4 regions of the Ruegeria sp. AH12 genome follow, and region 1 is predicted to be linked to each of the others. Evidence: riboswitches for the same ligand, from Rfam matches in the RefSeq annotation. Region 1 holds a riboswitch; each other region holds the start of a gene.
The links. A riboswitch is a leader RNA that binds a small molecule or an ion and turns the genes downstream of it on or off. The one in region 1 is predicted to bind cobalamin.
Positions count from the first base shown of each region.

Region 2: linked by a shared signal. The riboswitch ahead of ACR0EL_RS13915 (energy-coupling factor ABC transporter permease) and the one ahead of ACR0EL_RS07780 (hypothetical protein) in region 1 are both predicted to bind cobalamin.
Region 3: linked by a shared signal. The riboswitch ahead of ACR0EL_RS10735 (DUF1636 family protein) and the one ahead of ACR0EL_RS07780 (hypothetical protein) in region 1 are both predicted to bind cobalamin.
Region 4: linked by a shared signal. The riboswitch ahead of ACR0EL_RS06470 (DUF1636 domain-containing protein) and the one ahead of ACR0EL_RS07780 (hypothetical protein) in region 1 are both predicted to bind cobalamin.

Region 1 is NZ_JBQFYL010000003.1:214,149-221,542, reverse strand. It holds gene ACR0EL_RS07800 (phosphate ABC transporter substrate-binding/OmpA family protein) at 1-983, shown strand, start outside; gene ACR0EL_RS07795 (serine/threonine protein kinase) at 1,085-2,920, shown strand; gene ACR0EL_RS07790 (PP2C family protein-serine/threonine phosphatase) at 3,000-3,818, shown strand; gene ACR0EL_RS07785 (HD domain-containing protein) at 4,009-4,629, opposite strand; gene ACR0EL_RS07780 (hypothetical protein) at 4,820-5,131, opposite strand; cobalamin riboswitch at 5,258-5,463, opposite strand; gene speB (agmatinase) at 5,635-6,597, shown strand; gene ACR0EL_RS07770 (hypothetical protein) at 6,709-6,957, shown strand; partial or broken gene ACR0EL_RS07765 (tyrosinase family protein) at 6,970-7,394, shown strand, end outside.
Region 2 is NZ_JBQFYL010000009.1:25,682-33,075, reverse strand. It holds gene ACR0EL_RS13925 (amino acid aminotransferase) at 1-882, opposite strand, end outside; gene sseA (3-mercaptopyruvate sulfurtransferase) at 882-1,736, opposite strand; cobalamin riboswitch at 1,880-2,093, shown strand; gene ACR0EL_RS13915 (energy-coupling factor ABC transporter permease) at 2,149-2,826, shown strand; gene ACR0EL_RS13910 (CBU_0592 family membrane protein) at 2,842-3,111, opposite strand; gene ACR0EL_RS13905 (helix-turn-helix domain-containing protein) at 3,111-3,671, opposite strand; gene ilvD (dihydroxy-acid dehydratase) at 3,778-5,610, shown strand; gene ACR0EL_RS13895 (sulfotransferase family protein) at 6,413-7,231, opposite strand; gene ACR0EL_RS13890 (DUF5928 domain-containing protein) at 7,373-7,394, shown strand, end outside.
Region 3 is NZ_JBQFYL010000005.1:107,817-115,210, reverse strand. It holds partial or broken gene ACR0EL_RS10760 (GH1 family beta-glucosidase) at 1-942, shown strand, start outside; gene ACR0EL_RS10755 (glucokinase) at 1,006-1,965, shown strand; gene ACR0EL_RS10750 (carbohydrate kinase family protein) at 2,000-2,926, shown strand; gene ACR0EL_RS10745 (D-lyxose/D-mannose family sugar isomerase) at 2,946-3,611, shown strand; gene ACR0EL_RS10740 (hypothetical protein) at 3,995-4,489, shown strand; cobalamin riboswitch at 4,534-4,750, shown strand; gene ACR0EL_RS10735 (DUF1636 family protein) at 4,849-5,205, shown strand; gene ACR0EL_RS10730 (ABC transporter ATP-binding protein) at 5,202-5,978, shown strand; gene ACR0EL_RS10725 (ABC transporter substrate-binding protein) at 5,991-6,944, shown strand; gene ACR0EL_RS10720 (iron ABC transporter permease) at 6,946-7,394, shown strand, end outside.
Region 4 is NZ_JBQFYL010000002.1:476,660-484,053, forward strand. It holds gene hisF (imidazole glycerol phosphate synthase subunit HisF) at 1-439, shown strand, start outside; gene ACR0EL_RS06435 (phosphoribosyl-ATP diphosphatase) at 436-744, shown strand; gene ACR0EL_RS06440 (hypothetical protein) at 810-1,376, shown strand; gene ACR0EL_RS06445 (CoA-binding protein) at 1,379-1,849, opposite strand; gene ACR0EL_RS06450 (YHS domain-containing (seleno)protein) at 2,048-2,500, opposite strand; gene ACR0EL_RS06455 (hypothetical protein) at 2,606-2,920, opposite strand; gene rlmB (23S rRNA (guanosine(2251)-2'-O)-methyltransferase RlmB) at 2,901-3,674, opposite strand; tRNA gene ACR0EL_RS06465 (tRNA-Tyr) at 3,791-3,874, shown strand; cobalamin riboswitch at 4,111-4,316, shown strand; gene ACR0EL_RS06470 (DUF1636 domain-containing protein) at 4,400-4,780, shown strand; gene cobW (cobalamin biosynthesis protein CobW) at 4,777-5,832, shown strand; gene cobN (cobaltochelatase subunit CobN) at 5,838-7,394, shown strand, end outside.

The DNA of each region.
Region 1 (7,394 bases):
ATCTGTTGTCTCTGACAATCGAGCAGATATCGCAAATCCTGTCGGGTGAGATTGTAAACTGGACCCAGTTTGGTGGGCCTGATCACAAGATCAACGTCTACACGTTACCGCAAAACTCGGAAGCGTTTCACAGGGTCGATGGGCTTATCCTTTCGCCCTTCGAACGCGATTTTCTGGCCGATGGCAACATCGTAAACTCGAACCGAGAGCTTTCCCGAGCGATTGAAACTGACCCATATGGCTTCGCCGTCATGCGGTTTTCGAATATTCGTGATTCACGCCCGGTGCCGTTGCGCAGTGAATGCGGGATTATTCATCAGCCTAACCAGTTTTCAATGAAGACTGAGGAATATGGGCTGCAGAATCGGGTGACCGTTTACAACGGCAGCGATCTTTCGGGTGTGGGCACGGCATTGGTCGAATTTCTGGACAGCCCGAGAATAGATGGGTTCGTGTCCAAATCCGGCATCACCAGCCTTTCGGTTATCGCTCAGAGTGAAGACGAGAAGTTTGCCAGACTAAAATCAGACGTTGCCGAGATGACGGTCTCGGCCAATGCGTCCGAACTCCGCTCGTATGTGAGTGACAAGCTGACAACCACACGTCTGTCGACAACCTTCCGCTTCTCGCCTGGGTCTTCGTTTCTGGACAACAAGGCGAAACGGGATATCGAGCGGATTGCCGAATACATCCGCGATGTCGAACCCCACAAAATCGTCTTGGCGGGATTTGCGGATGCTGGCGGCAGCTACGGAAAGAACCGTCAGCTCTCGCTCGCCCGCGCCAAGCAGGTCCTGAGGGAGCTTTCATCAAGCATGGATGCCAGCGGTCCCGTTAACACAGTGATCGAAGTACGCGGATATGGAGAAATGGCTCCGGTTGCATGCAACACCAACCCAGTGGGTCGTGCAAAAAACCGCCGTGTCGAAGTCTGGAGTGAAGTGAGCGGCCCTAATGCGGAGATACGCGCATGGGGTGGATAATGAACAAAATTGCGGTTTCTGAGGTCAGTTTCCCTCAAGCTTCGGTCGTAAAAAAAGCACGGGCGCATCTGCATCCGGCTACAGCAAGGTAAGTGTTTCTTATGGTACAATCAGCCCACACAAACGATCAGTTCCCGGACGAGCTTGCCCCGGGTACCAAATTGCTGTCCGGTCAATACACGATCATGCGGTTTCTCAACAGCGGTGGCTTTGGCATCACCTACCTTGCCAAGGACAGCCTTGAGCGCACGATCGTGATCAAGGAATGCTTCCCCGAGGCGATCTGCCGTCGCAGCCAGACCGCGGTTCGCCCGCGGTCCCAGTCGCATACATCCTCGTACGAAGCGCTGGTGAAATCCTTCGAAAAAGAAGCACGCAATCAGTCAAAACTTGTGCATCCCAACATTGCCGGTGTCCACCAGGTGTTCAGAGACAATGAGACCGCCTATATGGCGATCGATTTCATCGAGGGCAAAGATCTTCTGGACACGATCGAAGAACGTAAGACGATACCGCCCGAAGAGGTTGAGCGGCTGTTGCGCACCACGCTGGAAGCCATTGGTTTCATCCATAGCGAAGGCATGCTGCACCGGGATATCTCGCCAGACAACATTCTGATCAACCAAGACGGCGAACCGATGATTATCGATTTCGGCGCCGCCCGTGAGAGCGCCGCCAAATCTGACCGCGCAATGTCGATGCTGAGGGTCGTAAAGGAAGGGTATTCGCCGCAAGAGTTTTACCTGCAAGGCGCGGAGCAGGATCAGTCAAGCGATCTTTATGCGCTGGCGGCTACGTTTTATCATGTCATCAAAGGGGCTGCCCCGCAGGACAGCCAGACCCGGTTGGCGGCTTTGGCCCAGAATGGCAAAGATTGCTACGAACCGCTTGAAGGTGCGGTTGAGGGTTATCCTGTCAGTTTTTTGCGAGCGATTGATCGTGCCCTGAGTATTCCGCCCGAAGACAGGTTCCAATCTGTTCAGGAATGGCAGGATGCGATTGAAGAAAGGATGCCGATCGAAGCGAAGCCCGAACCGGTCGCTGCGGTCGACTTCAACGATAAAGTCGCGGTCAACAGCAAAGCGCCGCGCAAACGTTCAAACTCTATGCTGATGATCGCGCTGATCGTCGCCGGAGTAATCGGTGGAGCAGGGTACTATTTCAGCCAGGGCGGAGAAGCGGATCAGGATGTGGTCGCGATTGCTGATACCCAGCAGGCGGCTCCGCAATCAGCCACCGATGAAGAGCCCGAAAGCAGCAGTGCGACGGCACAGGAGCCGGAACCCCGGCCTGTAGTCGCAGAGCCAGAAGTGGAGAGTGTTGCTTCGGAACCAGTGACGACAGGTTCAAACTGGATAGCGTGGACTGGCCCCGCTGTGGATCTGCCGTTTGCGACCGTTACAACATCGCAGCCGCAGGGCAGGTTCTCGATGGTATCGCTGGTGCGATCTGACCTTGATCAGGCGACAACGGATTGGTTGAAATCCGGCACGATCATCTATTCCGTAAATGGTCATTTGGTGGTGGATGACAACTCGATCATTCGTGCAATCCAATCGCGTGAGGCTAATCCCGAAAGTGGCGAGATTCTGGTGGATATGCGGGTCAGAACCGAAGAAGATAGCCCGGTTTCTGAAAAGAACCTGACCCTTCAAACTGGTAAGGTGGTCGAGCTCACAAACGGAGTTCAGTTCATTACGGTCACCAATGGCAATGGGAAATGGGTCAGCAAGGTATTGCGCGCTCCGGCTTCGGCCAAATCAGTTCGCGTGGGCGATATTGTCGTGTCAGAAACCGCTTCGCAGATTTCGGTCGAGGGTGAGAACGGTATTACCCAGTTGTTCGAAGAGCTTAGCAGTACAGGTGCGGAGCTTGCGTTGCTGACCATCGCGCGGAATGGCGAACTGCAATCGGTGGATCTGCCACTTACGCATTAATGCTTGGCGGCTCTTATAATTACGAGCCGCCTACATTGCCTTGAAGGAAATTCAAGTGTCTCATTCTGAAAGATATCTGATGCAAGTTCACGAGCCCAGATTTCATCAGGCGGAGGAACGCCTGCGTGATGTCTTCGATATTTCAACCGTGATTAACCAGGGTGCCCGTGAGTATCAGGAAGATGCCATTCTTTCTGAAAAGCCGATCGGATCGGACATAGGGTTCGTGGTCCTGGCAGATGGTATGGGTGGCCACGCGGCGGGGGATGTTGCCTCTAACCTGATCGTTTGTGAGGTGATGAAAGGCTGGTTAGCCGCCGGGCTGAACAAAGACTCATCAAATTCAGAAGTCGTCGCATTCTTGCATGACAGTGCCGAACGCGCGAACAAGCAGATTTTCGAAGCCAGTCGCAACGATCTGAATGTAAGGGGAATGGGAGCTACGCTTCTCATATTGATCTGCATCGAAGATCGCGCGTTTTGGTTTTCCGTCGGGGACTCGCCGCTCTATCTCTGGCGGTCTGGCGAGCTAATACAGCTGAACGAGGATCATTCAATGGCGCCACAAATCGATATGATGGCGAAACTTGGCATGTTGGATCCCGATTTGGCCCGAAATCATCCCGACAGAAACATGCTTACATCGGTCATACATGGTGGCGACATCGCAAAGATCGATTGCCCCTCAGACCCGTTTCAGCTTCTGTCAGATGATGTTCTCATTGCAGCTTCGGATGGGCTTCAGTTTCTAGAAGACAAGGACATTCAAGAGGTCGTCACGCGCAACTATGAAGCGGGTTGCGACGCTATTGCGGACGCGCTGATCAGAGCCTTGATCGGCCTTGATGATCCCGATCAGGACAACATAGCTTTTTCTGTTGCAAAGGTTTGTTCTTAGGCGTTGATAGCTGGCGTTGAACTGATATCGTGGCGCATCTGCATTTTTGCAACCTGACTTGCCACAACTGAATCCTTCGATTTTTGTAGTGGCGATTGGCCCGTTTTGCGCTGAACGAGTATCAAATCACCTCTACCAACTCCGCATGTTTGAACAAAGCAGGCCGTGATTTAACTAAATCGAATACATCCTACGCCCGCCGCGTTTCAGCAACGGCGTCATCGATGAGTGGAACCCGGACGCCAGGTTGAACAACTGCCGGATCATAGGGTTTGCGATCAAACACCTCACGCACCATATCTGCAAAGAAAGACAGTGGTTTGCTGGGATAAGCGGGATCAAAGCTGGATTGATCCCAGCGTTCGCAGAACTCGGCACAGTCATAGAAATAGATGCTGTCACGATGAGCTTGGCGTTTTTCGGGGTTCGCGCCTACGTGCTCTCCGAAGTAAACAAGCTGAAAATCCCCATGGGTGTGCACACACCACGTGACCTGTTCGCGCAGGAAGGGTTTGAGGATTGAGGCCGCATATTCATCGTGATTATGCGGCGCGTATATGTCACCGATATCATGCAGCAGGGCGCCAACGATCCAATCTATGTCTGCCCCGTCAAACCAGGCGCGGGTGGCCGATTGCACCGAATGGCCAAGACGTGTGACTTGATAACCGGACAGGCTTTTGTCGAGCCGTTCCATTGCCTCCAGCAAACGATCTGCCGTTCCTTTGCAGTACTCACGCTCCAGAGTATCGAGGAAGGTGTAATCCTCTTTGTCCCCGTCCTTCATCTGCGTGAATTTCACCTGGTCCATAGCATGTCCTTTGGCGTTTACGTGTGGGTCAGCGGGTGCAAGCAAGCTTACAATTCTGGACTATCCACGCAAACACCGGACTGGGCAAATCAAACCTGTTGTGCCGGTGAAAGTTGTAGTCGCCGGAGCTGAGTGTTCGACCTCGTCCAAGAGCACAAAGCTGTGCGATGATCCCGCAGCCCGTTCGATGTCACAGCGGCATGCGAAAGGATCGGCGGGCCTGTGCGCCGCCGCGCCTTTCACGTTTTGGCATGGCAAGTGGCAAAGGTCTGAACGGCTGTTCCAGCGAAGTCAGAAGCAATTCGCAGAACGCTGCAACGGCAGGTGAGTGATCTTTAAATGGTGCAGCTGTTTCGTAAGCATGCCTCGCAGCTACTGCATAGCTGGCATTGCCTGGAACACCCGCGATCCATTGCATATAGCCAAGCTGTCCCATCTGACGTGCTTCATCTACAGGCATGGGACCTGTGTCGAGTTGAATAATCGTCCGTTCCAATAACATCGCGCCCTCCGCGCAAGGGGAGGAGTGTGGCTGGTCACGGTGATGTGCCGGGGACGCTTGGTCCTTCGGTCGTCTCTGCCGTTCCCAAGGCACCCCGCCCGGGTTCAAGTTGACTGCGGCGCATGTCATCATACACCGTAGATGGCAGGTCTCCTGACTTGCGGGTCAACGCTTTCCCGTTCCTTCCCGAACCCTAGGGCTCAGTGGTTTTCAACGGGGTCGCTCGCCGCTTACAGTTGCGGGGGCAGTCACGGAATTGGGTATGAACCCGCACCGTGTTCCCTTTTCAGCCGACTCGAACCGAGCCGGACACCATCATAAACACTGTCTCATACGCAAATCACTATGTCCATCGGGTTCGGATGCAATCTGATCATCGCTGGAAAAGGTTTGTCAAAGTTGAAGAGATCGCGGGTTCGACCCTTAGGGGTCTTTACAGGGCGTGGCATTCGGGTGCCTTAATGTTAGCAAATGTTGAAGATCTGAACAGAAAGAACGCTAATATGTCGAACCATGGCTACGACTCCGGCCGATTGAACCTGCCCTTCGTTGGTATCTGTACCTTTGGCAAGTATCCCTATGTAGAGGATTGGAACGCAATTGACGCCGACGTTGCGGTTCTTGGCGCCCCGTTTGATTTTGGCTGTCAATGGCGGTCCGGGGCGCGGATGGGGCCACGCGCGATCCGTGAGGCGTCGACGCTGTTCTCATTCGGGCATGCAGGGGCCTATGATCACGAAGATGATGTCACCTATTTGGATCCGGCCAAAGTAACCATTGTTGATATCGGCGATGCAGACATCGTGCATACCGACACGATGAATAGCCACGCAAATATCGAGTTTGGGGTGCGCAAAATACTGGAGGCCGGGGCGCTACCGGTCGTCTTGGGCGGCGATCATTCGATCAATATCCCCTGCATCAATGCCTTTGATGATCAGGAACCGATCCATGTGGTGCAAATTGATGCGCACCTGGATTTTGTCGATGAACGGCATGGGGTGCGCTATGGTCATGGCAACCCGATGCGCCGTGCCGCTGAAAAACCCTATGTCACGGGCCTCAGTCAGATCGGCATTCGCAATGTATCGTCCACCGCCAAGGATGGCTATGTGGATGCCCGCGCCATGGGATCAGACATCCAATCTGTCCGGCAATTCCGCAAAATGGGGGTCGATGGGATGCTGGCCCGCATTCCCGAAGGCGCGCGGTATTATGTGACTATCGACATTGATGCCTTTGACCCGTCCATCGCCCCGGGAACAGGCACACCAAGCCATGGCGGGTTCATTTACTACGAAGTGCTAGAGCTCATGGCAGGTCTGGCCAAGCGGGGCGACATTGTTGGTCTCGATCTGGTTGAAGTCGCCCCGAACTATGACGCCACCAGCTCCACCCAAATCCTTGCGGCCCAGTTGCTAATGAACATCATCGGGCGAGTGCTGCATGAGAAAGAGCAGCGTTAGATTCGCCAGTAGCCATCTATTTGAGCTTAGTGTTTGGGCGAGCCACCGCCATCGGCGGTGGTTTTGTGCCATACTGAGCGCATTGAAGCGCTCCTTAAGGCGGATTTTTAGATGACAGCGATTGCCAAACTGAACTTTCTAAGAAAACCAGCTGGGTTGCCGCGGATCCGTTTCGACCTGATCAGATTGCGCGAGGAAGATATTCAGGACCTGCGCGACGCATATGCTGCGATGTACGAAATCTCTGACATCGCGATGGGTGATCAGCGCGGATATTTCGCTCTGGCGCGCGGGCATGGTTATGATCAAGACCTTTGCCATGACGATGACCGCACGTTTCTGACCTGGCGCCGGTCCTAGGTCTATTCATTCGAAAAAGCACTTAACAGCGCGCTGAAACGGTGGCGCGTGGACGACGAACTCGAACCTACGCTTCCCTATTGGGATTGGAGGCAGTTTGCCACAGCGACGCACGCCTCGAACGGGCTGCCGAAAGTAGTGGACGATGCGACCTACACAAACAGTGCCGGGGATGATGTTCCAAACCCGCTGGCCCGCGCACACAGCCTCTATCGTAGCATTGCCCTGGGTTTGACTGGTGATGAGATCTTCACACGCAGATACACAACGCGCCTGCGCAGCAATATCCCATTGCTGGAGGATGAGGTTGAGCGTTACCTGACCAATCCAAACTTTGAAGCCTTCCAGGCCGACTTCAACTTTGCGGCTCATGGCGGTATCCACGTTTTAACGGGTGGCACGGATACATCGTCGCCATTGCCCCGCTCGATTGGAGA
Region 2 (7,394 bases), on a different contig from region 1:
GATGGTGGTCACGACCCGTGCGCCATGGTCCGGCGGGAACGAGTAATTCTGGCGGTTCAGGAAGGCCAGCGTCGACTGGTTCAATGCCGTCTGCGCCGCGTCATCGCTGATTGCCATCAGCAGGCCGGTACGCTCACGGTACACGCCGAAGTTCTTCGAGCAGGACGCCGCGATCAGGCAGCGCTTGACCGACGAGGCCATCAGGCGGGTTGCTTGCGCGTCTTCCTCAAGACCGTCACCAAAGCCCTGATAGGCAATGTCGATCATGGCAACCAGGCCAAGCTCGTTGATCAGGTTCACAACCTCTTGCCATTGCACCATGTTCAGGTTTGCGCCGGTCGGGTTGTGGCAGCAACCGTGCAGCAAAACCACGTCGCCCGCCTTGGCAGTTTTCAGGTCCTCGATCATGCCGTCGAAATCGACGCCGCGGGTTTCGCCGTCGAAATAGCGATACTGGACGGTCTCCATGCCCAGATAATTCAGGATCGACAGGTGGTTCGGCCATGTCGGGTTCGATACAAACACGCGCGCCTCAGGATTGGCCATGCGAATCATCTCAAACGCCTGACGGCAGGCACCCGTCCCGCCCGGTGTCGCAACGGCGGCAATATTGGCACGCGGCACCGCATCGCCAAGGATCAAGCCGATCATTGCATCGGCATAGGCCGGATCACCCGCCAGTCCCGTATAGGCTTTGCTTTCCTGCTCCTCCAGAATGCGTTTTTCGGCGGCTTTGACCGCACGCATTACCGGGGTAACACCTTCGGCATTCTTGTAGACGCCGACACCCAGATCAATCTTCTGATCACGCGGGTCTTCGCGGTACATCTGCATCAGCGCCAGGATTTTGTCGGCGGGCTGCGGTTTGAGGTTCTCGAACATCAGGTCTCTCCGGTTGCGACGGGCAGGGTTGGGAAAGCACCCCATTCAGCCCAGGAGCCGTCATAAAGCGCGTGGTCTTTTTTGCCCATGCGTTCAAGCGCAAGGCTCAGGATTGCAGCGGTCACGCCCGAACCGCACGAGGTGATCGCTGGTTTAGCCAGATCCACGCCTGCGGCCTCAAACACGGCGCGGCACGCATCGGGCGACTTCATCGTGCCGTCACTATTTAGCAGGCTGCCAAAGGGCACGTTGCGCGACCCCGGTATGTGACCCGATCGCAGCCCTTCGCGCGGTTCAGCCTCGGCCCCGGCAAAACGGGCGGCGGCTCGGGCATCGATGATCTCATGATCAGCCAGTTTGGAGGCGGCGGACACCTGTGTCACGTCGCGCACCAGATGGTTCTGAACCCGTACGGTCATATGCCGATCCCGAATCACAGGGGGCAGATCTTCGATCTCGCGCCCTTCGGCCTGCCATTTCGGCAGACCGCCATCCAGCACGGCAATGTTGTCCTGCCCCATCAAGCGGAACATCCACCAGACGCGCGCTGCTGAGGACAGGCCCGAGCCGTCATAGACAACCACCTGATGTCCATCCCCCACGCCCATCGCGCGCAGGCGGGACATGAACTTCTCGACCGGCGGCATCATATGCGGCAGGTCCGAGCGATGATCCGCAATATCGTCGATATCAAAGAACCGCGCGCCCGGGATATGACCCTCATCATACTCAGCTCTGGCATCGCGCCCATGCTGCGGCAGGTACCACGACCCATCCAGCACCCGCAGATCGGGGTCCTTGATATGGGCGGCAAGCCAGTCGGTGGAAACCAGGGTTTTCGGATCGTCTTGCATCAAAGCCTCCCCTAAGCGAGTCTGAGTTTCCCTATATCCGAGCGGCGAAACGTGCAAGCCATGCCAAGGCCTGCACGCCCCTGAGCGCTGACAATTTTTTCCAAACATACACGTTTGACTGCTTGACAGGTGGCACCCGGTGCCAGACACCTGCCTGACATGGTTTCCAAAGGGGAATTTCCCCGGAGGAATGAAAAGGGAATCCGGTGCGACAATACCCGTCAATTCCGGAACTGCCCCCGCAACTGTAGGCGGAGTTTCGTCCCATTTGGGCCACTGACCGAAGCAATCGGTTGGGAAGGTCGGGATCGAAGCCAATCCGCAAGTCAGGAGACCTGCCATGTGCAAACCGGGCGAAAGCCCAATTATTAAACCTTTCTACCGTCGGGTGTGACGGGAAGGAGACCAAACTATGCATATCGAACCGGGCGTCGTAAATGGCGCCAAACTTGTCCTGAGCTACGTCACCGCAACTGGCGCAGGGCTCTATACCGCTAAAATGGCATGGGACAGCCTGAAAAGCAGTGGCCTTGCCAGCCTTGCCATTCGCTCAGCCCTGACCACCGGGCTGGTTTTCACCTTCTTTGAGGTATTGCCGCACTTCCCGGTCGGGGTGTCAGAGGTTCACTTCATTCTGGGATCGACCCTGTTTTTGTTGTTCGGTGCGGCCCCTGCCGCGATCGGTCTGATCGCGGGCTTGTTCATTCAGGGGTTTTTCCTGGCGCCTTTCGACCTGCCTCAGTTCGGGATGAACATGACAACGCTGCTGGTTCCGCTGTTTGCCTTGCAAGCTTTGGCCAATCGCATCATTGCGCCAAATTCGGCCTATATTGATCTGAAATATTCTCAGGCGCTTGCGCTGTCGACGGCCTATCAGGGCGGTGTCGCCATCTGGGTGGCATTCTGGGCCTTTTATGGCCAAGGATTTGGAGCCGAGAACTTTACAGCGGTCGCCAGTTTCGGCGCTGCCTACATGCTGGTTATCCTGATAGAACCACTGGCTGATCTGGCCGTTTTGGCCGCAGCAAAATCCATGCGGGATCTGGGCAAGTTTGGCCTGTTCACACCGCGCCTTCACAACACTGCATAACCCTATTGCGCCGCGTTACCCTGCGCGGCGCAACCTGAAATGCTGAATGATTCCGATCACGCTGATGATGATCCAGAAGCCTTCAATCAGCATCGACGCCAGATTGAAGTTCTGAAGCAGCGAATAGACAATCAAAACAGACCCCAGCAGGTTCACTACGGGAAAAGCCAGATCTTCGGAATTCATGTACCGCATCTGCGTGGCGAAATAGGCGGCAACTACGATCAAGGCTCCGAAGGAACCGATGGCGTCCACGATGGTCAGGCTGTTGAAAAACTCGCTCATCAATGAACCTTGCCGTTTTCCTGAACATCTGGCTGTTGCGCATAGTGATGCATGTTCAGAAACGCCGCCCCTTCAGCACCTGCGCGATATCCATGCGGGATATCCGCTGCAAATCGCAGCCCCTGCCCCGATTGCAAGGGCACCCAAGCCTCGCCTTTCAGAATGTCCAATGTGCCGCTGAGCACAAAGACCTCCTCGGTCACACCAGCGGCATGGGCAGGGGACTCATGGCTTTGGTTCGGGTCGAGGTTGACGTGAAATGTCTCTGCCCCCAAGGCCGGATCAAAGGGGAAGACGATCTTGACCTCGATGCTGCCGGGAAAGGTGACGGTTTGAAAGACCGAAGGATCGCCATTCACGGTGTCGATCAACGCGCTAAGCGGCAGCTGAAATCCTTTGGCAATCTTCCAGAGCGTTGCGATCGTCGGGCTTGATTCGCCGCGTTCGATCTGACCTAGCATCGCTTTGCTGACACCGGTGATTTCGGCAGCTTTCGACAGGCTCAACCCCGAAGCGGCCCGCACATCCCTTAGTTTCAGTGTTATGTCGTCCGGAGCCATGCCATTGTCTTTCGAATCCTCTTGTGCGTTATAGCGCACATATGGTACGTGCGCTATAACGCACATACCCCGCATATTGCAACCGGGGCAAAAGGGAAACAGCATCATGCCAATGTACCGATCCAGAACCTCTACCCATGGCCGCAACATGGCCGGTGCCCGCGGACTGTGGCGCGCCACCGGTATGCAGGACGATGATTTCGGCAAGCCGATCATCGCCATTGTCAACTCCTTCACTCAGTTCGTGCCGGGTCACGTCCACCTAAAGGATTTGGGCCAGATGGTCGCGCGTGAGGTTGAAAAGGCTGGCGGTGTTGCCAAGGAATTCAACACCATCGCGGTGGATGACGGCATCGCCATGGGCCATGACGGGATGCTCTATTCCCTACCCTCACGCGAAGTGATTGCGGATTCTGTGGAATACATGGTCAACGCGCATTGCGCCGATGCGATGGTCTGTATCTCGAACTGCGATAAGATCACGCCGGGCATGTTGATGGCTGCGATGCGTCTGAACGTTCCAGCGATTTTTGTCTCGGGCGGGCCGATGGAGGCTGGTAAGATCGACATCGCTGATCTGGATGCCAAGAAGATCGACCTTGTAGATGCCATGGTCGCCGCCGCTGACGACCGGTTCACCGATGAGCAGGTTCAGCATATCGAGGAAAACGCCTGCCCCACCTGCGGCTCGTGCTCAGGCATGTTCACGGCGAACTCGATGAACTGTCTGGCCGAGGCACTGGGTCTGGCGCTGCCGGGCAACGGCTCCACCCTCGCCACGCATGCGGACCGCAAACAGCTGTTCCTTGAAGCGGGTCGCCGGATCGTCGAGATCACCAAGCGGCACTATGATCTGGACGAAAAAGGCTTCCTGCCACGCGAGATCGCGACGTTTGATGCATTCGAGAATGCCATGAGCCTCGACATTGCCATGGGTGGATCGACCAATACGGTCCTGCACCTACTTGCCATCGCCAACGAGGGTGGCGTCGATTTCACCATGTCCGACATGGACCGGCTCAGCCGCAAGGTGCCTTGCTTGTGCAAGGTCGCACCCAACACCGAGAATGTGCATATGGAAGACGTCCACCGCGCCGGCGGCATCTTCTCAATTCTGGGCGAGCTGAGCCGTGCCGGGTTGTTCCACAACCACTGCAGCACTGTTCACACGCCGACCATGGGCGAAGCGATTGCCAATTGGGACATCAAAGTCGCCAACAACCCGGCGGCGCAGGACCTGTTCAAAGCGGCCCCCGGTGGTGTGCGCACCACGCAGGCCTTCAGCCAGTCGAACCGATACAAGGAACTGGATACCGACCGCGAAGGCGGTGTGATCCGGTCCAAGGAACATGCGTTTTCTCAGGACGGAGGCCTTGCGGTTCTGTTCGGTAATATCGCGCGGGACGGCTGTATCGTCAAAACGGCAGGCGTGGATGCCAGCAGCCTGACCTTCACCGGCTCGGCCTATGTCTGCGAAAGCCAGGATCAGGCGGTCAGCGACATCCTGACCGGCAAGGTGAAAGAAGGCGACGTGGTCGTGATCCGCTACGAAGGCCCGCGTGGTGGGCCGGGGATGCAGGAAATGCTCTACCCGACCTCGTATCTGAAATCCAAAGGTCTGGGCAAAGCCTGCGCACTGCTGACCGATGGCCGGTTCTCGGGCGGCACCTCGGGCCTGTCCATCGGCCATGTCTCACCCGAGGCGGCCGAAGGCGGCGTGATCGGTCTGGTCCGTCAGGGTGACACGATCGAGATCGACATCCCCAACCGCTCAATCCATCTGGCTGTGTCGGATGAGGAACTGGCCCAGCGTCGTGCAGAGCAGGACGAAAAGGGCTGGGAACCGGCAGCACCACGCAAGCGCAAGGTCTCTACCGCGCTGAAGGCCTATGCCAAACTGACCACCAGCGCCGCCAAGGGGGCCGTGCGTCAGGTTTGAGTTAGAAACCGCTCAATAAAACAGTCTACCTGTCCGGTAGGCTGTTTTTTGTCCTGCTGTGTGGACAGAGCTGCTATTCTTCGGAGTATACCTTAAACAGTCTAAAACTGACCATTTAATCGGTTCGTTAAGGTGTACTGTCGTCTTCGTGCACCGGCCTGCACAAGCCAAGAACAATAAGAAACAATGCGACTGCACAAGGTATGCCTCGGGTAACAGCAAAGTATGGAATAACGCCAAAAAACCAACCAAAAAAAGTCGAATACATAGACGCTGTAACAAATTTTACAAAGTCGAATCGACCGCTCCGTAACGACACCTCGACACCCATAAAGATAGGCACAGTCAGAACTGCAACAGCCAACCCAACTGCAACAACCGCCCCGATTTCTACGACGTCAAATGTACGCAATTTTCGCAAAATTACGAGTGTGATGCAGGTCATGACAGTGCTTGGTATCATTAGGATGTGAAGAAGGTCTTTGGTGTTCAGTGTTTCGCCTGGATCAGGCCAACCAAGCCACCACACAGCTGGGTTTAATGGACCGCCTAGGCCGACGAGAAGTGCGTAGAACAGCCAAGTCGGATGACGAAATTGCCTCTTACCAGCTATATTTCTGGTCAACATCTTTAGGCTTCCATCTTGCAATGCTCATTCAGTTTAGGGCCTTTCAAAAATGCACAAGCCGGTTTTGTGTCAAAGCAGGGTCCAAACCCTCGTCAATTTAAGCTCAATGCAGGCACTCATCTGCAAATCATGTTCTAGTCAAATGCATCTCTGCACGGCGGCACCCATTGCCCCTCAATCGCCCAGTTTGGCGTGCACCTCATCCAGATCAATCTCACCGATAGGCATCTTGTTTCCGGGGTTCTCGAAATCGTATTTGAACAGTTCGAAATCCTGTTTGTAGATTTCATAGACCAAATGCATCGACAAATCGTCGAAGTAATCCTCGACCGGATGCGCACGTTTTGGACCATGCCCCTCGGATTCGTTGAAGCGCGGGATCTCGGACAATGTCACCGGATGGGCGGTTTCGACGTGGTCCAGTACACCCTGCATCCCGTCATTAAACGCCTCGGTCCAGAAAATCTGATCATACTGACCGCCATTTACGATAAAGGTCGACACGTGCCCCGACATGGCAGACCAGTGAATATCCGGATCCATCGGGCGCCGCCAACGGATCGTGTCGCGCGCAAACAGCAGGAACCGGCGGAAGCTGGCAATCTGGTCAAACTCGCCCTTACCGTCATCGCCGCCCACTTCGATCCCGTAATTGTAGATCAGTGTCGGCACCAGATTACCCCGATAGCGTTTGCCGTTGCGCTGAATGCCGCAAATCTTGTCAAAGAATGAGCTGAGGATGCGGGTGTAGGGATTGCGCACACAGGTAAAGGAATAAGACCCGTGATTGCGCACATTGGTGGCGATCATGCCCTGGCTTTGATCAAAAGCCCATTTGTGCATGCCGTCCTTGGCGTCGTGGATATCGCCGTCAAAGAACTGGCCATGGTCAGAATAATACATGATCTGACCAATGGTCGAGCACGCGCATTTTGGCACAACACGGTAAACCATGCTTTCGCTCTCGGTCATCCAGGTGCCGGGAAACCCCATTGGCGTGCCTCCTATGCTGGCCTGCTCTCAGTTTGATATGCCAGCTTTTGACATCAAAAAACCAAAAATATTCTGTTTATTCAATCGTTCATCCTCAGTATCACGGGTGCAGTCCGGCAAAAACGGGAATTGCGACTTCATATGGCAAAGATTGCCTATATCC
Region 3 (7,394 bases), on a different contig from region 1:
CACTGGGAATTGCCCTCGGCCCTTGCTGATCTTGGCGGCTGGCGCAACCGCGATATCGCAGGGTGGTTTGCAGATTTTACCGAGATCATCATGGGCCGGATCGGGGACCGCATGTATAGCGTCGCCCCCATCAACGAGCCCTGGTGCGTCAGCTGGCTGAGCCATTTCGAAGGCCACCATGCCCCCGGCATGCGCGATATCCGAGCTGCTGCGCGCGCCATGCATCACGTGCTGCTGGCCCATGGCCGCGCCATTCAGGCGATGCGCGGGCTTGGAATGTCCAATCTCGGTGCGGTGTTCAATCTTGAATGGGCCGAACCCGCCGATGACAGCCCCGAGGCCCGCAAGGCCGCGGATCTGTATGATGGGATTTATAACCGGTTCTTTCTGGGCGGTGCGTTCAAGAAGGCTTATCCGGCGAATGTTCTGGAGGGGCTCGCGACTCATTTGCCGACGGGTTGGCAGGACGACTTTGACACCATCGGCGCACCTGTCGATTGGTGCGGGCTGAACTATTACACCCGTAAGCTGATTGCCCCGTCTGATACCGCCTGGCCCAGCCTGAAAGAGGTTCCCGGACCTTTGCCCAAAACCCAAATGGACTGGGAGATCGAGCCAACTGCCCTCACCCGCTTTTTGACCCGAACGGCGCAGGAATACACTGGCGACCTTCCCCTATTTGTGACCGAAAACGGCATGGCCAGTCCTAAACGGGATCAGGACGATGATCGAATCGATTACCTAAACCAGCACCTTGCGGCCGTTCAGGATGCGTTGGATCAGGGCGTCCCGGTCAAAGGCTATTTTGTCTGGTCTCTTCTCGACAATTACGAATGGGCTTTTGGGTATGAGAAGCGGTTCGGTCTGGTCGATGTGGACTTCGAGACGCTGGAGCGTAAACCCAAAGCCTCATATCTCGCCCTAAAAGCCGCGCTGGCCAAAGGGAACCCTGTTGCCCTGCCACTCGCGCAGCCAGCAGGGGCAGTCCACGAGCATTGGAACCTGGTGGCCGATATCGGTGGCACCAATACCCGGCTTGGGGTTGTCGAGAACTGTGCGTTGACTGAATTGCGCAAACATCCAACCGGCTCCTTGTCCGACTTACTTAACGCATTTCACAGTTTGCGAGATGACGTCGGAACTGATCCTCAGGCAGTTGTTGCCGCAGGTGCAGGCCCGGTTCAGGCTGGCGTGATTCAACTGACAAACGCAAATCTGGACTTGTCCGAGGCTGAGCTGGCCGAAGCCACCGGTGCCCGGCACACTTATGTCATCAACGACTTCACCGCCGCAGCATGGTCGGTGGCCGAGGTTACGTCCAATGATGTAACCGTCTTGCAGGGGGCGCCCACGCCGCCACTCGGCACGCGGCTGGTGGTTGGACCCGGAACCGGGCTGGGCGTCGGGGCGTTGCTGTATTCCGAAGGGCATTATCACACCGTCTCGGGCGAAGGAGGCCATGTCGGCCTTGCGCCGCGCCACCGGGATGAGGTTGATATCTTTGACGCGGCCAGGCGTATCGCGCCCGAGTGTTTCTTTGGCGACAGCCTGAGTTTGGAAGCTGAGATGTTCCTCAGCGGCACCGGACTACCGATCTTGTACCAAGCAGTGGCAATGGCGGCCGGTCAAACCAATATCTCCGCGCGCCCGGCGCGGGATATCCTGCAGGATGCGCGATCCGGCACTGATCTGCACGCGGTTCAAACCGCATCGCTGTTCACAACGCATCTGGGCGCTTTGCTAGGGGATATGGCAGTCACATTGATGCCAATAGGCGGCGTCTTTCTGGTCGGTGGCGTGGCGGAAAAAAACCGCTGGCTGTTCGGGGACAGTTTTCTGGATGCCTTCAACAATGGTGGCCGGTTCAGCGAGCTGCGGCGCGGAATGGATCTCTATGTCTCCGAACAGGTCGAATTTGGCATTGTTGGCGCTAACAACTTCTGCAAAAATGCGCTCATGCGGTAGAACCGCCTGACAATTCTCAATGAAGGGACGCGGGATGATCCTGTGCTGCGGAGAAGCGCTGATCGATATGATCACCGAGCCTACAGTCTCGGGTGCCCAAGGGTATGTACCCCATTCTGGAGGTGCAATTTTCAACACGGCGATCGCGTTGGGGAGATTGGGCGCGCCTGTTGGTATGTTGACCGGCCTGTCGTCCGATATGTTTGGTGAACAATTGGCAGATACGCTGAAAGCGAGCCATGTGGACACCTCCCATGTGATCACCAGCGACCGCCCCACCACGTTGGCGTTTGTGAAACTGGTCGATGGTCATGCATCGTACAACTTCGTGGATGAGAACACTGCCGGGCGCATGCTTCAGCCTGAGGATATGCCCGACCAACTGCCCGCCATCTCGACCCTGTATCTAGGCGGTATCAGTCTTGCCTGCGAACCCTGCGCCGATGCTTATGCTGCCCTGCTAAACCATCACGGGACGGATCGAGCGGTGATGTTGGACCCCAACATCCGACCGGGATTTATCCAGGATCAGACCAGATACCGCACCCGTTTGAATGCCATGATTGCGCAGACCGATATACTCAAAGTCTCGGATGAGGATCTGGACTGGATCATTCCGGGGCCCGAAACCCATGCGGAAAAGGTGCCTTTGTTGCTGCAAGCCGGACCTGCGGTTGTGATTGTTACACGTGGGAGCCAAGGGGCTTCGGGTTATCTACGCGATGGCTCGGAGACCACGATACCGGTTAAAGCAGTTCAGGTCGTCGATACAGTGGGGGCGGGTGATACGTTCAACGCCGGTGTGCTGGCCGAACTTCACCGTTCCGGACATCTGACCAAACCCGGGCTGCGCGATCTGACAAAAGAAAGCCTGCGCGCCGCTTTAGCGTTGGGTGCAGATGTTGCAGCAGTCACCGTGTCGCGTGCCGGGGCCAACCCACCCTGGGCGCACGAGCTCTAGCCCCAAAAAGGGAAGTCACATGAAACGTTCCGACATCAACCGCGTCAAGACCGATGCACAGGCCTTTATCCAGTCTTTCGGGTTCATCCTGCCCCCCTTTGCCAACTGGTCTCCGGATCAGATGCGCAGCGCCAAGGCCGACACGATCCGCGCCCGGGGACTGGGATGGGACATCACCGATTACGGGCAAGGCAAATTTGATGAGCTTGGCCTGTTCCTGTTCACCCTGCGCAATGGAGATGAGAACGATCTGAGCCACGGTCGCGGGATGCTTTACGCAGAAAAACTGCTGATCTCGCGCGACAAGCAGCTATCGCCGATGCATCGCCATATCGTCAAAGCCGAAGATATCATCAACCGGGGCGGCGGCGATCTGGTGATGGAGATCTATGCCTCGAACCCCGACGGCAGCGTCGACCGAGACACACCGGTTGTGGTTCCCAGCGATGGATGCGATATCACCATCGCTCCGGGCGAATTGCTGCGCCTGAAACCCGGCGAAAGCGTAACCCTGATGCCCGGCATCTGGCACGCCTTCTGGGCCGAGCGCGGGGATTGCCTGATCGGCGAGGTCTCAACCGTAAACGACGACCGCACCGATAACGTGTTTGAACAATCCATCCCCCGCTTTGCCACGATCGAAGAAGATACCGAGGCCGAATTCCTGTTGGTTGCGGATTACTGATCTGATCCGGCAGCGGTGGCCTGAAAAGCAACAACCGGCCCCAGCATTGGGGCAGGAAACTTCCCTGTTGCATTATCCGAGTATTTTTGTCAGTTACTGGCTGACCTAGTCAGATCCCTTGGAATCACGCCCGGTCCGGATCAGCGACCACAAGGGGTGTATTCAATGGCAAATTCACTTGCAGATCTTCTGGCCATGGATGCTGTCGCAAGCCGTCATGGCTGCGCGCTCAAGCCAAAACTACGGCAAGCGATTGAGGCTGATCTACGGCTTCCAGCCCGTGCATCTACGACGCAGTCTGACCAACCCATAGATCAGAACAACCTGCCAAAAAACGTTCACAGCCTTACCTGTTGTGTCGCAAAACAGGGGAGGAAATACGCATGACACCCCCTGAAAACAAGTCGATCCGCCCACTGGTCCAATTCGAATTTGATGATTTCGAGCGCGGGCTCCTGCCTGTGATGCGCCATTTCATTCAAAGTTTTGCAGAGCCCGATACGCAATCCTGGCAATTTGCGTATTCTACCGCCATCGAGCGGTGGGGCGTGGATCAGGGTCTGACCTTGGCCCATCTGGTCTACAAGATCATCAAGGCCACGCTTTACAGCCGCCCCTACGGATTGGCGTTCAACGACCCGCTCTGCGTCGAAAGCCGCAACCATTTCACCAGTGATGAACTGGCGTTGATGCGTATGCTGCATCACATGCGGCGCGACGAAACACCAGCCGCCCGAGATGCCGCTGGGTTGCTTTCTGGCGGGTATCCGGATGCCCATGTCGTGCAAGCGGGCCTGACACTTGCCAACCGGTTCCCAACAGATGCCGCGCGTCGCGAGCGCATCAATAGCAGACCCGTTCTTCGGGTCGTACGATAGTGCTCGGTCGTAAACGACGATACTTGACAAGCATATCTTCACCAGAATAGCTGACCTGTGATGGTTCCCGCTACTTTGATTGCGGGATGAAAATGGGAATACGGTGCGGCCCCCGAAATATCGGAACAGGCCAAGTCCGTGACTGCCCCCGCAACTGTAAGCGGAGAGCGACGCCAAATCACCACTGGCCCGAGCAGGCCGGGAAGGTTGGCCAAGCAACGACCCGCAAGTCAGGAGACCTGCCATCACCAGTGAAACCAACCCGGGACGGGGCGTCCTGGAAGGAGGATTGATGGCACATATGCGTCCTATCGGGACTGGCACTTTCGACACGGGCGTTCTGCGCGTTGAGGGTGGCAATGACCCGCAACGCTGATCACTTTGTGCTGATCTGCTCGACCTGCCAGGGTGAGATCGAAGCCAGCGCCGCCCAAAGTCTGCTGGACGCTTCGCTGCCTGACGGGTTCGCTACGCGACTGATCCCGTGCATGGCAGGATGCGAACGTCCCATGGCCATCGGTCTGCAAGCCGAAGGCAAGGCGCAATACCTGTTTGGCGATATTCAAAGTACCGCCGATCTGGATGCAATCGCCGCCTTCGCCCATCAGTACCGCGACAGCGAGAGCGGCTGGACCAGCGCAACAGATCGCCCCCCCGCCTTGCTATTCAAAACACTGGCACGTCTGCCCCGTCTTCCAAAGCGGGATAAGGCATGAGCTTTCTAGTCGCGGAAAACCTGGAATACTACGCCCTGAATGGCGATATGTTGCTGCAAAGCGTCTCATTCTCTTTGGAAGAAGGGGCCATACTTGCCATCGCCGGTCCGAACGGCGCCGGCAAAACAACGCTGCTGAACCTGCTCTGCGGGGTCGAACGTCTGGCGCTGGGGGATGTACGGATCAACGGTCAAAGCCTGCGCAGCCTGTCTGCACAGGAACGCGCCCGGACCATTGCGGTTGTTGGCCAGCAGGAGTTGCCCGATGGCCGCCTGAAACTACGCGACTATGTCGCGCTGGGTCAGATTCCCATTCAAAGCGACCGCTCGGCAGAAGACCACAAGATGGATCTTGCGCGCGTTCTGCGCACGACCGAGCTGACCCATCTGGCGGATAAGCCGATGCAACGGCTCTCGGGTGGGGAACGTCAGCGCGCCCATATCGCGCGTGCATTGGCGCAGAACCCCTCGCTGCTGTTTCTGGACGAGCCCACCAATCATCTGGACCCCGATGCCAAGGGGCACATGCTTTCGCTGGTGGCCGAACTGGGCGTGACGGTGGTGATGATCGTGCATGATTTGGTCGTGATCCCCGAATTCGCCAGCCATGTCGCGCTGATGAAATCCACACGCATGACGGGCTTTGGGCCGGTCGACCAAATACTCACGCCAGATCATGTGCGCGACACGTTTGGTGTTGACTACCTGTGCTTCCAGCACGAAGGGCGCGTGATCCCGGCGCTGGATATCCGAAAACGAACGCTTTCATCCTGACAGGAGACATTGATGAAACAGAAAATTTGGTCAGCTTTGATGATCACCGGCTTGGCCAGTGGCGCAGCAGCGCATGAGGTGACCGTTGACAATTGCGGCGAACCGCTGGTGTTCGACGCCAAGCCGGAACGGCTGGTTGTGCATGACATGAACATGACCGACATGGCCTTTGCGCTTGGTTTGCAAGAACACATTGTTGGCCTGACCGGTATCACCGGTTGGTACAAGACAAGCCCTGATTTCGATAAGCTGCGCGGTGACATCCCGGAACTGGCCCCCAAATACCCAACCGTCGAAAACCTGGTTGCGGCAGAGCCCGACCTGTTCTTCGCGGGCTGGTATTATGGCATGAAGCCCGGTGGTGACGTGACCCCGGACACTCTGGCCCCGTTCGGCATCAAGACAATGATCCTGACCGAAAGCTGCGTGCATCTGGACAAGGACCGCCCTGTGGCCAGCATGGACCTGTTGTTCAACGATGTGCTGCGTCTGGGTCAGGTCATGCACGTCGAGGAAAAGGCCGAGGAACTGGTTGCAGGCTGGAAAGAACAGCTGTCTACCATCGAGGCCAAAACCGCCGATCTGGCCAAACCCCGTGTTTTCCTGCTGGACGGCCCTGCAGATGCGCCCTTTACCGCTGGCAAATTCGCCATCCCCGATGCGATGATCGCAGCGGCTGGCGGCGAAAACGTCACCCATGACATGGACACCAGCTGGGGCCGCACCTCGTGGGAAGCGGTTGCTGCATCGAATCCGGAATTCCTGGTGCTGCTTGACTATCAGACCGGCAACGGGGCAGAGGACACGTTCAAGTTCCTGCAAGAGCACCCGGTGATGTCCCAAACAGATGCTGTGAAAAATGAACGCTGGATCGGCCTGCGCTATGAAGAGCTGACACCGGGACCGGCAAACATTGACGCGATCCAGAAGATGGCGGATGCGATGCACCCGACGGCGACCAACTGATATGGTCCAGACGGGCCGGATAGTTGTGCTGGGGGCGGTCGTTCTGACCGCCCTTTTGCTGCTGTCGACAGTCTACGGTACAACCCCGATCCCAGTGGCGGATGTCATTGCCGCCATCGGCCTGGGCACAGGTCTGTCAGAAGGCGAGATGTCACCGCTGCATCGGATCGTGTTTGATCTGCGCCTACCGCGCGCGCTGTTCGCCGCTGTCATCGGTGCGGGGCTTGGTGTTGTGGGGGTGGTACTGCAAACCACCACGCGCAACGACTTGGCAGATCCATTTCTGTTCGGTCTCTCTTCGGGCGCGGCTGCGGGCGCTGTTCTGGTCATCACCGTCACCGGTGATGTGCTGGGCATCTGGACCCTGCCGCTGGCCGCGTTTTGCGGCGGCCTGATCGCATCGGGCATCGTGCTGGCCTTGGTCCAAGGGCTGCGCACAAGTGCACCGGA
Region 4 (7,394 bases), on a different contig from region 1:
CAACCCCGATGTGATCGCCGAAGCTGCAGACCAGTTTGGCAGTCAATGCATCGTCTGTGCCATCGACGCCAAAACCGTAAGACCGGGGAAATGGGAGATTTTCACCCATGGCGGGCGTAAACCCACAGGGATCGATGCGGTCGAATTCGCCAAGACTGTTGTAGCCAAAGGTGCAGGAGAAATCCTGCTGACGTCGATGGACCGTGATGGCACCAAGGCCGGATTCAACCTGCCACTGACCCGGGCGATCAGTAATGCAGTGGACGTGCCAGTGATCGCCAGTGGCGGTGTTGGTACCCTCGACCATCTGGTCGAAGGTGTAACCGAGGGTCGCGCGAGCGCAGTTCTGGCCGCCTCGATCTTCCATTTCGGCGAATACAGCATCCGCGAGGCCAAGGAACACATGGCTGCTGCGGGTATTCCGATGAGGTTAACATGAGCATTCTCCAAGAACTTGCCGCGACGATCGAAGCCCGCAGAGGGGCTGACCCTGACTCCAGCTGGACCGCCAAACTGCTGGCCAAGGGCCCAGAAAAATGCGCCGAGAAATTCGGTGAAGAAGCGATTGAGGCGATCATCGAAGCTGTCAAAGGCGACAAGGACAAGCTGACCTCCGAGGCGGCGGATGTACTGTATCACCTGCTGGTGATGCTTGCCGCGCGCGACGTTGCGCTGGATGATGTGCTAGCTGAACTCGAACGACGTCAAGGCACCAGCGGTATTGCAGAGAAGGCCACGCGCTAAGTAAGCTTTCGATATGTTAGTTCCAGCTTTATGATCCTTCGAGATATCCAATAGGGGAAATCGGAATGATCAGAGCTTTGGCCTTTGTTCTGGCTCTTGTGGGTTTGGCAGCCTGCGCTACCCCTCCCCCGCAGACTGGGGATGAGGTGCAGCGTCTTGCGGCCGAGATTCGGACTCTAGGGCCTGGGATTGACCCGGAAGAGGCCGACCGCGCCGCCCGGATCGCCTATGCCTACACAGCCCAGCTGGCGCAGGAATATCAGATCACTGATCCCCCGCTGATCCACAACACGAAGGTCAACAGGGGGCTGCGCCCGCGCGGGCTGTGCTGGCATTGGGCCGAAGATATCGAGCGTCGATTGAAGCAGGAAAACTTCGAAACACTTACGCTGCATCGCGCCATCGCCAATGCCGACAACCCTTTCCGCATCGACCACAGCACGGCGATCATCAGCCGCGCCGGAGACTCGATGTACGAAGGTGTTGTGCTGGACCCCTGGCGCTATGGCGGGGTTTTGTTCTGGTCCCCGGTGTCAGATGACAGCCGATATGACTGGGTTCCGCGCGATGTTGTTCTCGAAAAACGGCGCCTCGAACAGGTGGCGCGGCTGAAACCCTATGTCGCCAACTAGGTTCAAAGCTTCGATGAAATGATGCCGGTGCTGAACCCACCCATGCGCAGTTCGCCAAACAGGCGCTGATATTCGATTTTGGGGCAACGGTTCATTACCACATCCACCCCACGGGCCTGCGCCGTTTCAGCAGCCTCAGGATGCTCGACCCCGATCTGCATCCAGATGGTCCGAAGCTTGGGGAACACCTCCAGCGCCTCATCGACAATGGGTGGAACAGCCTCGGAGCGCCGAAATATATCGACCATATCGACAGGTTCAGAAATCTCGGACAGGGCGCCACGCACCGTCTGGCCAAACAAGTCCTTGCCAGCATGGCCCGGATTGACGGGGATCACCGCATATCCTTTCAACGAAAGATACCGCGCCACATAATAGCTGGGTCGCACCGGATTCATCGACACCCCAACCACCGCGATGGTTTTGGTGCGTTGCAGGATGGTTTTCAGATGATCGTCGGAATAATCAGCCATGGCCGCATCCTAATCACAGCCGCGAAAAAGAAAAAAGCGCCCAAGAAGCCTTGGGCGCCAGTTGTTGGAACGAGGGACAGTGAAATGACCCGCGGCAGTTCCGTTCCGCGGTCACTGTGACATTTAGGCATGATCTGGTTAAAAAAAAGACCAAGCGCTCATTTTTGTGATGACTTTTCACAAAAAACGGAAATTCGCTTAGTCTTCGTACAGAATGACGGGCCAATTTTCTTCGGCCAGATGGATATTTGCCGTCCTGTCCTGTTCCCAGATCTGCTCAACCGCCGGGGAATGAGTCAGATACAAACGCCCATCCACAACCTGCCATGCCATGGGGTCAGTGCTTTTCAGAACACCATTTGCCATCGCATAGGAACAATAGCCCCCGAACTGAGGCGCGAAGGCACGCGGGTTGCTTTCAAACCGCTCGCGATTTTCCTGCGACGCAAAATGCCACTGGGCCCCCTTCCACATAACGGCAATGCTTGGTTCACCACGAACCGGTACAGCACTGTCGAAATAGGACACCGGATCGTACCCCGCCATCGCGGCGCCATCGGTCGCAAAATAGACAGGTTTGTCCTGCGCCAAAGCGATAGGCGCCAAAGCGATGGCTGTCAGTATACCGAATATGAAACGGCGGTTTTGCATCTGGGTTCCGTAGCAAAGAATCGAGCAACTAAGATGCAACTTTTGAACCGCTGTGAAACCCCCGTTGACGTGGATGTGAACATCCTTGCGAATGCGCGGTAGCCTTTAATCAAAGATGTCTTCTATAACGTCCCAGGCTTCATCCAGAACGCGATAGAAAGTGCTCTTTTTCTTCTTCTTTTTTCGCGATTTCGGGGGTGCTACGTGGCTGATCGCCGTACGAGCAGACTTTGATTTCTGAACCTTGTGCTTTGGCAACATCTTAAGGTCGTGCAGGGGCGCACCGCAGCTTGAACAACTCAGCTCGTGCCGTTTCTTCCCGGTCAGAACCAGGGCAGCCCGAGTACCGCAATAGCAGCAGGTGGCGATTTTGGACGGTCCGGAAATAGCGATCTCCTGTCTAATGATGCCGAGAGGCATATAGGGCGATTGCGGCAGCATTTGAGACGTTCAGTGACCCAAATCCCCCGGATGCGTCAATTTTAACCAATTGATCTACAGTTTCTTTGGTCTTTTGCCGCAATCCCGGCCCTTCAGCACCCAATACCAGCGCCACAGGTCGATCCCTTTGGTCCCCCAGGGCTGTTTCAATAGTTTCATCCGCCTCGCCATCCAGACCAAGCACCAGAAACCCCATCGACTGAAGCTCGGTTATGGCATCGGCCAGATTGCGCACCCTTAGATAAGGCTGACGTTCCAATGCGCCGCTGGCGGTCTTGGCCAGTGCCCCGGTTTCAGGGGCCGAATGATGCCGGGTTCCGATCACAGCACTTGCACCCAGTACTTCGGCTGACCGAAGAATCGCACCTACATTATGTGGGTCCGTTACACGGTCCAGCAGGATCACCCGGGGATGTTCCCGTCCGATGCAGTTCTCGGCCAAACCGCCCCACTCCAGCGGCTTAACCTCAAGCGCTGCCCCCTGATGCACCGAACCCGCATCGATCGGGGCACTAAACTTGCGCGGATCAACCATCTCGGCCTCGATCCCCGCGAATTCAATGGCTTCGAGCAGCTTGTCCCGCGCATTTCGCGTCACAATCAGGCGCAGTTTCTGGCGTTTGGGGTTCATCAAGGCGTCGCGCACGGCGTGCAAACCAAACAGCCAAACCGTCTCTGCCGCAGCTGCTTTTCGCGCCTGTTCCTTTTCAACAACCCACTTGGGTTTTTTCATTCTGAGGGCCTCCGGGCCATGAATTCGCTTTCCTGCGTCAATGCCGTATTTTCCTGTTGACGCTCCTTTGGTGCGCTAGTAATCACGCCTCCACGTCAGGTGCAACGCCTGACAGTGGGCGACAGGCCGCAAGGTGTGGCAGGGGACTGTAACTCCCTCGCGGAGACGCACGCCTGGTTCGATTCCAGGGTCGCCCACCACTCTCACAAAGCTTCCAGATACCAAAGCAAAACGCCCCCGACTTTGGCCTGTATCTGCTGTTATGAAGAGCCGTCTAGTTATTCGTCAAACATTTGGTTCAGTGAAGTGGTCGCTGTAAACCTTTCGAAAGCCGCAGGCTAAGCCCAGCCATGCCGCCCAGCGACTGCCAGAGGTCGTTTTTCTGCACCCGGCGTTGCGGTTGTCGGCGACACGCTTGACAAGCACCGTATCAGTGCCGCATGTCCGATCCGTTGGTGTCCTCGTAAGAGGATGAAAAGGGAATGCGTCAACGGGTTTACCGCCAAACGCAGCCGCCCCCGCGACCGTGACCGGAGAGGGTGCCCAAAGCCACTGGCCAAAGGCTGGGAAGGCAGGACATCCGACAGGGTATACACCCTGACATCCGCAAGCCGGGAGACCTGCCAGCGCCCGAAGATGAAACCGGACGGGGTGTTCCGGTGTGGGGCTTGGATCGGCCCACATGAAACCCCGTCCCCCAGATTTGACTAAGGGGGATGAGAGAGATGAGTAAAGCCGCACCAGTTGAACTGCTGGTCTGCACGACATGCCGCCGTGGCCTAGCAATCGAAGATGACACCCAGCGCCCCGGCGCTTTGCTGCATAAGGCGCTTGAACAGGCGGGCGTGCCAGATGGAATCCACCTGAAACCCGTGGAGTGCCTGTCAAATTGCGATCAAGGATGTTCCATCGTACTGCGTGGCGGGCCCACGCGTTGGACTTTTGTCTACGAGAACCTCAACGAAACCGACCATGTCGAAACGATCATCGAAGGTGTGACCAAGTATTTGGCCACTGACGATGGTTTGGTCAAATGGCGCGAACGTCCTGAACATTTCCGCAAAAACTGTGCGGCCCGTATTCCCCCGATTGGAGCCCTAAAATGAGCAACTTGGAAAAACTCCCCGTCACCGTGATCACTGGCTTTCTGGGCTCGGGCAAAACCACACTGGTCAAGCATCTGATGCAAAACCCGCAGGGCAAGCGTCTGGCGGTGGTGGTCAATGAGTTCGGCGATGTGGGCGTCGATGGCGACATCCTGAAATCCTGCGCGATCCCGGATTGCCCGGCGGAAAACATCATGGAGCTCGCGAACGGCTGTATCTGCTGCACCGTGGCCGACGACTTCATCCCGACCATCGAAGCCTTGATGGCGCTGGAGCCGCGCCCCGATCACATTCTGATCGAAACCTCGGGCCTCGCCTTGCCTAAGCCGCTGCTGAAAGCGTTCGACTGGCCCGATATCCGCTCAAAAATCACCGTTGATGGCGTGATCGCGCTGGCCGATGCCGAAGCCGTCGCCGCCGGTCGCTTTGCGCCGAATGTGGCAGCGGTGGATGCGCAACGTCTGGCCGATGACTCGATTGACCACGAAACACCCTTGTCCGAGGTGTTCGAGGATCAGATTTCCTGCGCCGACATCATTCTGCTGACCAAGCCCGATCTGGCCGGTCCTGAAGGCGTCGCCAAAGCGAAAGAGATCATCGCCACTGAGGCCCCTCGCCCGCTGCCCGTTGTCGAAGTTGCCGAAGGCGCCGTGGATGTGCGCGTCGTTCTGGGTCTTGAGGCCGCAGCCGAGGATGACATGGATGCTCGTCCGTCGCATCACGACGGTCACCACGATCACGAGCATGACGATTTCGAAAGCACCATCGTCGAGTTGCCGGAACAATCCGATCCTGCCGATCTGGTCGCCAAGATCGAGCGTCTGGCCAATGAGCTGAACATCCTGCGCGTCAAAGGCTATGCCGCTGTTCGAGGCAAACCGATGCGCCTGCTGGTGCAAGCCGTGGGTGCTCGTGTGCGTCACCAGTACGACCGCCCGTGGGGGCCCGGTGAAGAACGCCGCTCGCGCATGGTGGTGATCGCTGAGCATGACGACATCAAAGAAGCAGAGATCCGCGATATCCTCACGGGCGTAACCGAGGCCGCTGAGTAAGGCCCATGCACGTCGTCTTCCGCGAAAGCCACGGGTTAGAAGAAACGGAAACCCCAACCGATCTGGGCCAGAGCCCGGCGGATTTGGTGGTGCTGTCCTTCTCGGACAGCGACCTTGGCGCTTTCGCGGCAGGCTGGCACCGTGGCGGCGGGCCCGAGGGGCGTATGCCCACGATGCGGTTGGCGAACTTGGCGGCGTTGAAGCATCCTCTGTCCGTCGACACCTACGTGGAACAGACGCTTGAGGGTGCGAAGGGCATTCTGATCCGCCTGATTGGTGGCGTGCCATACTGGGCCTACGGACTGCAGCAAGTTCTGTCGCTGGCGCAGGACAAGGGCATCGCGTTGGCCGTCTTACCCGCCGACGGGCGTGAGGACACGCGGCTGGATGAATATTCCACCCTACCCGTCTCGACCCTGCGCCGTCTGGCCCATCTTTGCGACACCGGCGGTGAAGTCGCAGCACAGGCCGCCTTAGCGCAGATGGCATTGGCGGCGGGGCTTTATGCCGGCCCTGTTATGGGGGCTAAGATCCTGCCCGAATCCGGCGCGTGGTGTCCTGATCGCGGCGTGATCCCGGTTGAGACTGCGTTTTCGGGCGACGCAAAACGTATCGTCGTCACGTTCTATCGCGCCTATCTGACCTCGGCGGACACGGCCCCCGTCGCCGCCGTGATCCGCAGCTTGCGGGATCGTGGGTTCGAGGCCGTCGGTCTCTTCGCCCCCTCGCTCAAGGCTCCTGCTGCCGCAGAATGGCTGCGCGACAACATCGTCGCACTGAAACCTTCGGCGATCATCAACGCCACCTCGTTCTCAGGCAAAGGCGCATCGGGTACGTCCCCTTTGGACGCGGCGGGCGTGCCCGTGTTTCAGATGGCTCTGGCCACGTCGCGCCGCAAAGCGTGGGCCGAGGCGGAACGGGGTCTCTCCCCTGCCGACCTCGCCATGCATGTGGTGCTGCCCGAGGTGGACGGGCGCATTTCGGCGGGCATTGCCTCGTTCAAAGAACCGGGCAAGCGCGATCCGCATCTGGAATATTCCCGCTTTGCCCACCGGGCTGAGCAAGAACGGATCGAAGCGATCATCGACCGTGTCACCGGCTGGCTGACACTACATGACAAGCCAAAAGCGGATCAGGTGCCCGCGCTTGTTCTGTCGACCTACCCCGGCAAAGATTGGCAAATGGCGCACGCGGTGGGTCTGGACGCGCTGGCCTCGGCCGAGGCGATGCTGGCCGATCTTCAGGCCGAGGGCTACAACACCGCACCGGCTGAGCCGATTGCTGAAACCCTGCTGGACGCGCGCATCTCATGGTCTTTGGAAGACTACCATGCGGCCCTAGCTGGCCTGCCCGAGCAACTGCGCGCCGATCTCCAAACCGTTTGGGGCAACCCCGAAGACGACCCAGTTTTTACCAAAGGCGCGTTCCACTTCACCGCCCTGCGCCGAGGCAACGCGCTGGTTGCACTGCAACCCGAACGCGGCATTCCTGAACTGCGCGATGACGACTATCACAACCTGTCTCGCACCCCGCGCCACGGCTATGTTGCCTTCTATCTGTGG